DNA from 2 places in the Nonomuraea sp. NPDC005983 genome. Region 2 is predicted to be linked to the other one. Evidence: riboswitches for the same ligand, from Rfam matches in the RefSeq annotation. Region 2 holds a riboswitch; the other holds the start of a gene.
What was found. A riboswitch is a leader RNA that binds a small molecule or an ion and turns the genes downstream of it on or off. The one in region 2 is predicted to bind S-adenosylmethionine.

Region 1: another riboswitch for S-adenosylmethionine. It lies ahead of thrC (threonine synthase); the one in region 2 lies ahead of ABZ297_RS03830 (aminotransferase class V-fold PLP-dependent enzyme).

The regions. Positions count from the first base shown of each region.
Region 1 is NZ_JBEXUP010000111.1:4,884-9,289, reverse strand. It holds gene groL (chaperonin GroEL) at 1-421, opposite strand, end outside; gene ABZ297_RS34800 (cold-shock protein) at 717-917, opposite strand; gene ABZ297_RS34795 (MoaD/ThiS family protein) at 1,147-1,422, opposite strand; gene thrC (threonine synthase) at 1,448-2,680, opposite strand; SAM riboswitch class I at 2,694-2,834, opposite strand; gene ABZ297_RS34785 (RNA polymerase sigma factor) at 2,914-3,468, opposite strand; gene ABZ297_RS34780 (trehalose-6-phosphate synthase) at 3,500-4,406, shown strand, end outside.
Region 2 is NZ_JBEXUP010000004.1:108,036-112,441, forward strand. It holds gene ABZ297_RS03815 (SAM-dependent methyltransferase) at 43-1,005, shown strand; gene ABZ297_RS03820 (cytochrome P450) at 989-2,182, opposite strand; gene ABZ297_RS03825 (hypothetical protein) at 2,182-2,367, opposite strand; SAM riboswitch class IV at 2,489-2,604, shown strand; gene ABZ297_RS03830 (aminotransferase class V-fold PLP-dependent enzyme) at 2,707-3,957, shown strand; gene ABZ297_RS03835 (DoxX family protein) at 4,007-4,406, opposite strand, start outside.

The DNA.
Region 1 (4,406 bases), on a different contig from region 2:
TGGTCTCCACGTCCTTGGCCAGCTTGGAGAGCTCCTCGCTGACCCGCTCGACGGCCGACTCGATGCCCTTCTTCAGGGACATCGGGTTGGCGCCGGCGGCCACGTTACGCAGACCCTCACGTACCAGCGCCTGGGCGAGCACGGTGGCGGTGGTGGTGCCGTCGCCGGCGACGTCGTCGGTCTTCTTGGCGACTTCCTTGACCAGCTCAGCGCCGATCTTCTCCCAAGGGTCCTCGAGCTCGATCTCCTTGGCGATGGAGACACCGTCGTTGGTGATCGTGGGAGCGCCCCACTTCTTCTCCAGCACGACGTTGCGGCCCTTGGGGCCGAGGGTCACCTTGACGGCGTCAGCGAGCTGGTTCATACCGCGCTCGAGACCGCGCCGGGCGTCCTCGTCAAACGCGATCATCTTGGCTGCCATAAGGCTAGACCTCCCAGATGCAGGGTGGCTTGTTGTGGACCGAGCCGACGCCCGCGACGGCATATGGGCCCGCAACTCCGTTCGGCAGGCCCCATCGCCTCGATCCCGTTGTTGGCACTCTGCGGAAGAGAGTGCCAACGAACTGTTTAGCACTCTACCCCGCCGAGTGCAAGCGAACACCACTGCCGCCCAGGTCAGTCGGTACGGCGGGCCACATGGCCCGCCGTACCCAGAGGGGATGGCGAGACCGCACGAACTGCGCTGCCGTGCGGGCCGGCCACTGCGTACCAGCGCTTCAGACCGAGCGGACGGACTCCGCCTGCGGCCCCTTCTGGCCCTGCGTGATCTCGAACTCGACACGCTGTCCCTGTTCGAGAGAGCGGTACCCGTCCATCATGATCGCTGAGTAATGGACGAATACATCCTTACCACCGTCTACCGCGATGAAGCCGTAGCCCTTGTCCGCGTTGAACCACTTGACGGTGCCCTGCGCCACTTCTGACTCCTCTTACTGGGCTCGCAGATCGCGCCCATTCCATACGCGACCCGTAATCGCATGACTTATCGCTAAATCAGCCAGACGATCGCCCTCGACCATACCTGTGGCACGGCGTTTGGCAACAGAGTCAATCTACGAACCGCATATTTCGTCCAGAGGAGGGCTCGTTGAATTGAACGAGAAATGAAGAAGGCGCCCCGAGGGGCGCCCTTCTCCACCTGGACGGTCAGCCGCCGGCGACTGCTGGGATGATAGAGATCTGTGCGCCTTCAGGTGCCGGTGTGTCGAGCCCTTCGACAAAACGGACGTCCTCTTCGCCAACGTAAACGTTGACAAAACGACGAATCTTGCCCGAATCATCCAGAATTCGCGCTCCGATGCCGGGGTAGTCGGAGTCGAGCTTGGCAAGGACGTCACGAAGAGTCGCGCCCTCGCCACTCACTTCCGCGTTACCACCGGTGTAGGTGCGCAGGATGGTGGGAATCCGCACAGAAACGCTCATGGGTTTAACTCGCCTTTCCTGGTTGTCAGACAGCCGCGCGGAACGCGTCGAGAGAGGGCCGGATCACGGCGGTGGGTGTGGCGTCGGCGGCCACGGCGTCGAGCGTCTTGAGCCCGTCGCCGGTGTTCAGCACCACGGTCTCGGCCTCCGGGTCGAGCTGCCCGGCCTCGACGAGCTTCTTCAGCACGCCCACGGTGACCCCGCCGGCGGTCTCGGCGAAGATGCCCTCGGTCGAGGCCAGCAGCTTGATCGCGGCGACGATCTCGGCGTCGGTGACGTCCTCCACCGCCCCTCCGGTTCGGCGGGCGATGTCGAGCACGTACGGCCCGTCGGCGGGGTTGCCGATGGCCAGCGACTTGGCGATGGTGTCGGGCTTGACCGGCTGCACCACGTCGTGGCCCGCCTTGAACGCGGCCGAGACCGGCGAGCAGCCGAGCGCCTGGGCCCCGAAGACCTTGTAGGGGGTGTCCTCCACCAGGCCCAGCGCCACCAGCTCCTTGAAGCCCTTGTCGATCTTCGTGAGCTGGGAGCCCGAGGCGATCGGGATGACGATCTGCTCGGGCAGCCGCCAGCCGAGCTGCTCGGCGATCTCGTACGCCAGCGTCTTGGAGCCCTCGGCGTAGTACGGCCGCAGGTTGACGTTGACGAAGCCCCACTTGTCGCCCAGCGGGTCGCCGATCAGCTCGGAGCAGAACCGGTTGACCTCGTCGTAGGTGCCCTGGATGCCGACCAGCTTGCCGCCGAACACCCGGGCCATGGCGATCTTGGCCTGCTCCAGGTCGGCGGGGATGAACACGCAGGCGTCGAGCCCGGCCCGGGCCGCGGCGGCCGTGACCGCGCCCGCCAGGTTGCCGGTGGAGGAGCAGGAGAGGGTGTGGAAGCCGAAGTTGCGCGCCGCCTCGACGGCGATCGCGACGACCCGGTCCTTGAAGGAGTGGGTGGGGTTGCCCGAGTCGTCCTTGACGTACAGGGACTTGATGCCCAGCGCCCGCCCGAGGTTGCCGGCCTTGACCAGCTTCGTCCAGCCGGGGTTCATGTTCGGCTTGGACGCGACGTCGACGGGGACGGGGAGCAGCGAACGGTAGCGCCAGATGTTCGCGGGCCCGGACTCGATCTGCGCCCGGGTCACCTCACCGAAGGAGTAGGCCGCCTCAAGCGGCCCGAAACACTCCAGACAGGCGAAGCTGGGACCAAGGTCGTAGCGGGTGCCGCACTCGCGGCAGGAGAGAGCGACAGCAGGACCAAAGTCAAGCGACATGAAGCGAGGCCTTCCCTCATCTTCGCCTGCGGCCACCCTGACCGCAGACCGGAATTGGCACCCTGTCCCGGTCGGCCTCGCGGGTCGCGAGCCTTGAACCGGGAGGGTTGCCGGGGCTTCGCAGGGCCGGTCCCTCCACCCCTCTGGATGAGCAATATTCAGTTGTCGAAAGGGATGCTACCTGGCCACGCCCGCATCCCGGCCAGCTGTCTCAGAATGCGAGACAGTAGATCTCATCGATACTCCTCGCCGAGCACGCCCTGGACATACTTGCGCGCCTGGTGGATACGCGATTTGGCGGTGCCGAGCGGGATCTTGAGCTGCTCGGCGACCTCGTTGTAGTCGAGCTGCACGATGTCGCGCAGCACGAGCGCCTGCGCGAGGTCGGGCTTGTCGGCCTCCAGCGCCTCCATCGCGTCGAGCAGGTCGAGCCGCGACCCGGCGATCACGCTAACCCGCCGCACGTCCGGCTTCTGCAGGGGCAGCTCGTCGGAGCTCTGCTCCGCCGCCCTGCGCTTCAGCGACCGGTACGTGGTGCGCGCGCAGTTGGCGGTCACGATGTGCAGCCAGGTGCTGAACCTGGCACGCCCCTCGAACCGGCCGATGTTCCGCGCGACGGCGAGCAGGGTGTCCTGGGAGGCCTCCTCAGCATCCTGGTGGTAGGGCAGGATACGAGCGCAGTGTCGCAGCACGTCCGGTTCGATCCGCTTCAGGAGCTCGCCGAGCGCGCGATGATCTCCCGCAGCGGCGGAGCGGGCAAGTTCCTCGGTTAGCTCATCAAGCGCCATAGCTGGGATCCTAAGGTCGGAGGCAACTGAAATGAACAGCGTGCTGGTGGCTTCGAACAGAGGGCCGGTCTCGTTCACCGTCTCTGACGACGGCGTGCTGACCATGAAACGCGGTGGTGGCGGCCTGGTGTCGGGGCTCTCAGGGGTCGCCAAGGACTACGGCGTGCTCTGGGTCTGCGCGGCACTGTCCGACGGTGATCGCAGCGCCGTTCGTCAGTCGCCCAGCGGCCGGCTCGACCAGGCGGGCTACGACACCGGCGCGTTGCGGATGCTCGACATCCCCCCGGCCACGTTCCACCGCGCCTACAACGCGGTGGCCAACTCGACGCTCTGGTTCGTCAACCACCTGCTCTACGACATCCCCAACGCGCCGATTTTCGGCTCCAGGTTCCAGCGCGAGTGGGAGTCCTACCGCGACTACAACCGCGCTTTCGCGCTCGCGCTCGCCGAGGAGGCCGGCCACGGCGCCCGCGTGATGGTCCAGGACTACCACCTGACGCTGACCCCGGCGATGCTCCGCGCCGAGCGCCCCGACCTGCGCATCGCGCACTTCAGCCACACCCCGTGGGCGCCGCCCGAGTACTTCTCGCTGCTCCCCGACGCGGTCGCCCGCGAGGTCCTGGAGGGCATCCTGGCCGCCGACCACGCGGGCTTCCTCACCGAGCGCTGGGCCGCCGCGTTCATGGACTGCTGCGAGCGGCTGCTGGGCGCGCAGGTCGACCGCGCCGGCCGTACCGTCGCCCACGGGGGCCGGACCACCCGCGTCGGCGTGCACGCGCTCGGCGTCGACGGCGAGGCGCTGTGGGCGCGGGCCTGCGAGCCGGACGTCGAGTCGCACATGGCCGCGCTCAGGGACGAGGTCGGCGACCGCAAGCTGATCGTCCGCATCGACCGCACGGAGCTGTCCAAGAACATCGTGCGCGGCCTGCTCGCCTACC
Region 2 (4,406 bases):
TTACTGTGCGTTGTCTGCCCAGAGCGTGAGATAGTCCAGGGCATGTGGCTCACCTGGCGCGCCGCGACCCAGCGCGCGCTGTACGGCGAGGGCGGCTTCTACCTGCGCGAACGGCCTTCCGGTCACTTCCGCACCTCGGTCAGCGCCTCGGCCGCGTTCGCCGAGGCCGTGCTGGCCCTGCTGCTGGAGGTCGACGCCGACCTCGGCTCGCCGCCCCGGCTCGACCTCGTCGACATCGGAGCGGGTGAGGGCGTCCTGGTCGGCCGCGTCCTCGACGCCGCGGAGCCCGCGCTGCGCGAGCGGCTGTGCATCACCGCCGTCGAGCTCTCCACCAGGCCCGACGGCCTGGCCGAGCCGATCGCCTGGCGGGCGACGATCCCCTCGGGCATCACCGGGCTGGCGATCGCCAACGAGTGGCTCGACAACGTCCCGCTGGACGTGGTCGAGCAGACCGCCGACGGACCCCGGCTCGTCCTGATCGACACGGAGACGGGCGAGGAACGGCTCGGTGACCCGCCGCCTCCCGCCGACCTCGCCTGGCTCGAGCGGTGGTGGCGGCTGTCGCGAGTGGGCGCGCGGGCCGAGATCGGCCGCCCCCGCGACGCGGCCTGGGCCTCCGTCCTGGGACGGCTCAGGAAGGGCCGCGCAGTGGCCGTCGATTATGCACACCCTGTGGATAACCGTCCGCCTTGCGGCACTCTCACCGGATACCGCGACGGTTCGGTCGTCGCGCCCATCCCCGACGGTACCTGCGATATCACCGCACATGTCGCGCTCGACGCATGCGCGGCGGCCGGCGAACTGGCCGGCGCGATATCCACAACCTTGTCCACACAGCGCGACGCGCTGCGGGCGCTGGGCATCACCGGCACCCGTCCGCCGATCGACCTGGCCCGCACCGATCCGCGCGGCTATCTCCGGGCCCTGGCCCGAGCCTCGGAGGAGGCCGAGCTGATCGACCCGCTGGGCCTGGGCGGCTTCGGCTGGCTCAGCCAGCGACGCTGAGGTCCAGCGACCGCAGGCCCCGGATGACGTAGCCCGGCTTCCACTCGGGCTCGCTGACGAGCTCCAGCTTGGACGTCCGGTCCAGCAGCGCGCCGAACGACTCCATCAGCTCGATCCTGGCCAGCGGCGCGCCCAGGCAGAAGTGGATGCCCGCGCCGAAGGAGATGTGCGGGTTGTCCGCGCGGCCCACGTCGAGCCGTTCCGGGTCGTCGAACACCTCGGGGTCGTGGTTGGCCGAGCCGAACAGCAGCGCCACCTCGACCCCGCGCGGGATGCGGACCCCGTGGATCTCGATGTCCTCCAGCACCCAGCGCTCGAACAGCTGCAGCGGGGTGTCCCAGCGCATCAGCTCCTCGATGGCCGTGGGCAGCAGCGAGCGGTCCTCGCGCAGCCTGGCCAGCTCGCCCGGGTTGCGCAGCAGGGCCCGCCAGCCGTTGCCCGTGACGTTCACGGTGGCCTCGTGGCCGGCGTTGAGCAGCAGGACGCAGGTGCCGGCCAGCTCGTCCTCGGTCAGCTCGTCGATCTGTGCGAGCGCGCTGATCAGGTCGTCGCCGGGGGCGGCCTTCCTGGAGCGCGCCAGGTCCTTGAGGTAGTCGGCGAACTCCGACGCCGCCCTGACGGCCGCGTGCTGGGCCTGCAGGCTCGGGTTGAGCTCGTACATCCCGCACATATCCGCCGACCAGGGGCGCAACAGGTGCCTGTCCTGCTCGGGAATGCCGAGCATCTCGGCGATCACCGTCACGGGGAGCGGCTCGGCCACCTCGGCGATGAGGTCGCCGCCGCCCTTCTCCACGAACGCGCCGACCAGGCCCTCGGCGATGGCCCGGACCCGGGGGCGGAGCGACTCGACCATGCGCGGGGTGAACGCCTTGGAGACCAGCCGGCGCAGCCTGGTGTGCACCGGCGGCTCGACGTCCAGCATGCCCGCTCTGGAGATCCGCCAGAACGGCTCCTGGAACTCCGGCTCCGGCTGCCTGCCGAACTCCTCGTGAGTGGCCACCTCCAGGTAGGAGCGGCCCAGCCGGCGGTCCCTGAGCAGGGCGTTGACGTCGGCATGGCGGGAGACGAGCCACTGACCCGTCGGCTCGAAGAAGCTGACGGGCGCGTCACGCCTCAGCTCGGAGTAGACACCGTAGGGGAAAGCGACGAAATCCGGATTCCAAGGATCGAAGCGCACTATTTCATCTTAGAAGCGACCTCTTCGTGCTTGGCGTGCTTGTTGCGTACTCGAATGTTGAGCGGCAGGTCGCGTCCCGAGATGCCGAACACCTCGAGCAGCGGCGGCTTCAGCCGCACCACCCACGACAGCCCGAGCAGCAGGAGCAGGCGGCAGAACCCGATCCAGATCTGAGGGTCGATCACCCAGTCTCACATCTGCCTTCCGCCGTACCGTGGCGGATCGTTCTGGGTCCAACGACCCGACGGCTGGAGAAGTTCGCGACTTGCGATCGTGGGCCGGGTGTCGGTTATAGTTCCCGACGTAGGTCATGAGTGCCAGCGCACAGCCCCGGCTTGCTGGCCGGCAACCCTCGCGTCCGCGGCGGGGTGCCCCGGGTGAAGACCTGGTCCGCCACGGGGTGTGGCGGGCAAGCGCGGGCTCCGTGGCTGCTCCAGGGGTCCGATGACCCCAGGAGGTTTGCTGTGTCCACGCTGACGATCTTCAACTCCGCGACGGTCCCCGCCGCTCGCGAGGACCGTCCCATCCATGACCGGCGTCCCCTGCCCGCCGTACTCGGCGCGGACCTGGAAGTACCGGTCAAGGGCGGCAAGCTCGTCGGCTACGCCAACCTCGACTACGCGGCGAGCGCCCCCTGTCTCGAGCCGGTCAGCGCCGCCGTCACCGCCGCGCTCCCGGCCTACTCCAGCGTGCACCGCGGCGCGGGGTACGCCTCCCAGCTCACCACCGCCCGCTACGAGCAGGCCCGGCACACCGTCAGGGCCTTCGTCGGCGCCCGTCCCGACGACGCGGTGATCTTCACCCGCAACACCACCGACGCCACCAACCTGCTGGCCGGCTGCCTCCCCGCCGACACCACCGTGGTCGTCTTCGACACCGAGCACCACGCGTCGCTGCTGCCCTGGGCCCGCGCGGTACGCCTTGCGCCGCCCCCCTTCCCCGGTGAGGCCGTCCGCATCGCCGACGAGGCGCTGGCCGGCATCGACGGGCCCAAGCTGCTGGTCGTCACCGCCGCGTCCAACGTGACCGGCGAGCTCTGGCCGATCGCCGCCCTCGCCCACATCGCGCACCGCCACGGCGCCCGCATCCTGGTCGACGCGGCCCAGCTCGTCCCCCACCGGCAGCTCAATCTGACGGCGCTCGCCCTCGACTACGTGGCCTTCTCCGGGCACAAGCTGTACGCGCCGTTCGGCGCGGGCGTCCTCGTCGGCAGGCGCGACTGGCTCTCGGTCGGCGAACCGTACCTGAAGGGCGGCGGCGCGGTCCGCTCAGTCGGCGCGGCCGACGCCGCCGACCAGGGCACCGACTGGCACGACGACCCGGAGCCACGCCACGAGGCGGGCACCCCCAACGTTCTCGGCGCGATCGCGATCGCCGCCGCCTGCGACGCGCTGACCGCCACCGGCTGGACCGCGCTGGTGCGCGAGGAGGAGCGGCTGATCGCGCGGCTCCGCGCCGGGCTGGCCGCCATCGACGGCGTGCGCGAGCTGTCACTGTGGGGCCCTGACCACCCGCGGGTCGGCATCGTCTCGTTCGTCGTCGACGGGTACTCGGCCCGCGAGGTCGCCGAGGCGCTGTCGGGCGAGCACGGGATCGGGGTGCGCGACGGCAAGTTCTGCGCGCACCCGTTCGTCCGGCACCTGCTCGGGACGGCCGACGGCGGCTGCGAGGACGGCACCGCCTCGGCCGTGCGGGCCTCCATCGGCCTCGGCACGACGGAGGAGCACGTCGACCGCCTGATCGGCGCGCTCCGCGACCTCACCACCCGGCGCTAGCCCTCCACCAGGCCGGCGACGGCGCGGCTCAGGTGGCGGTCGGCTCTCGTCAGCGGTTCGGCGGGCGCCCCTTTCCCGGCTCGTCGGAGATCAGCGAGTCGATCTCCGGGATGTCGTCGTCGGTCAACTTGCCCGAGCTGGGTGCGGTGCCCTGCCGGGGAATCGAGGTCGGCCTGGTCTGGTGCGCCGACTCCCCAGCCCCGCTCTCTCCGCGGCGGGGCTCGCCAGTGCCGGACTCCCCAGGGCGGGCCTCACCTGCGTGGGGCTCGCCGGTGCCCGTCGGGGCGGGCACGGTCGGCGCGTGCGCGGCCAGGTCCGCCTCGGCGGCGCGGCGCTCGGCACGCCGTCTGTACATCCTGTTGAGGATGCCGTCGACGCCGACCCGGCCTCCGCCCAGCGCGAGGAGCGGCACCAGCGCGGCCGCCGACGCGCCTGCGAGCTCCCACCCG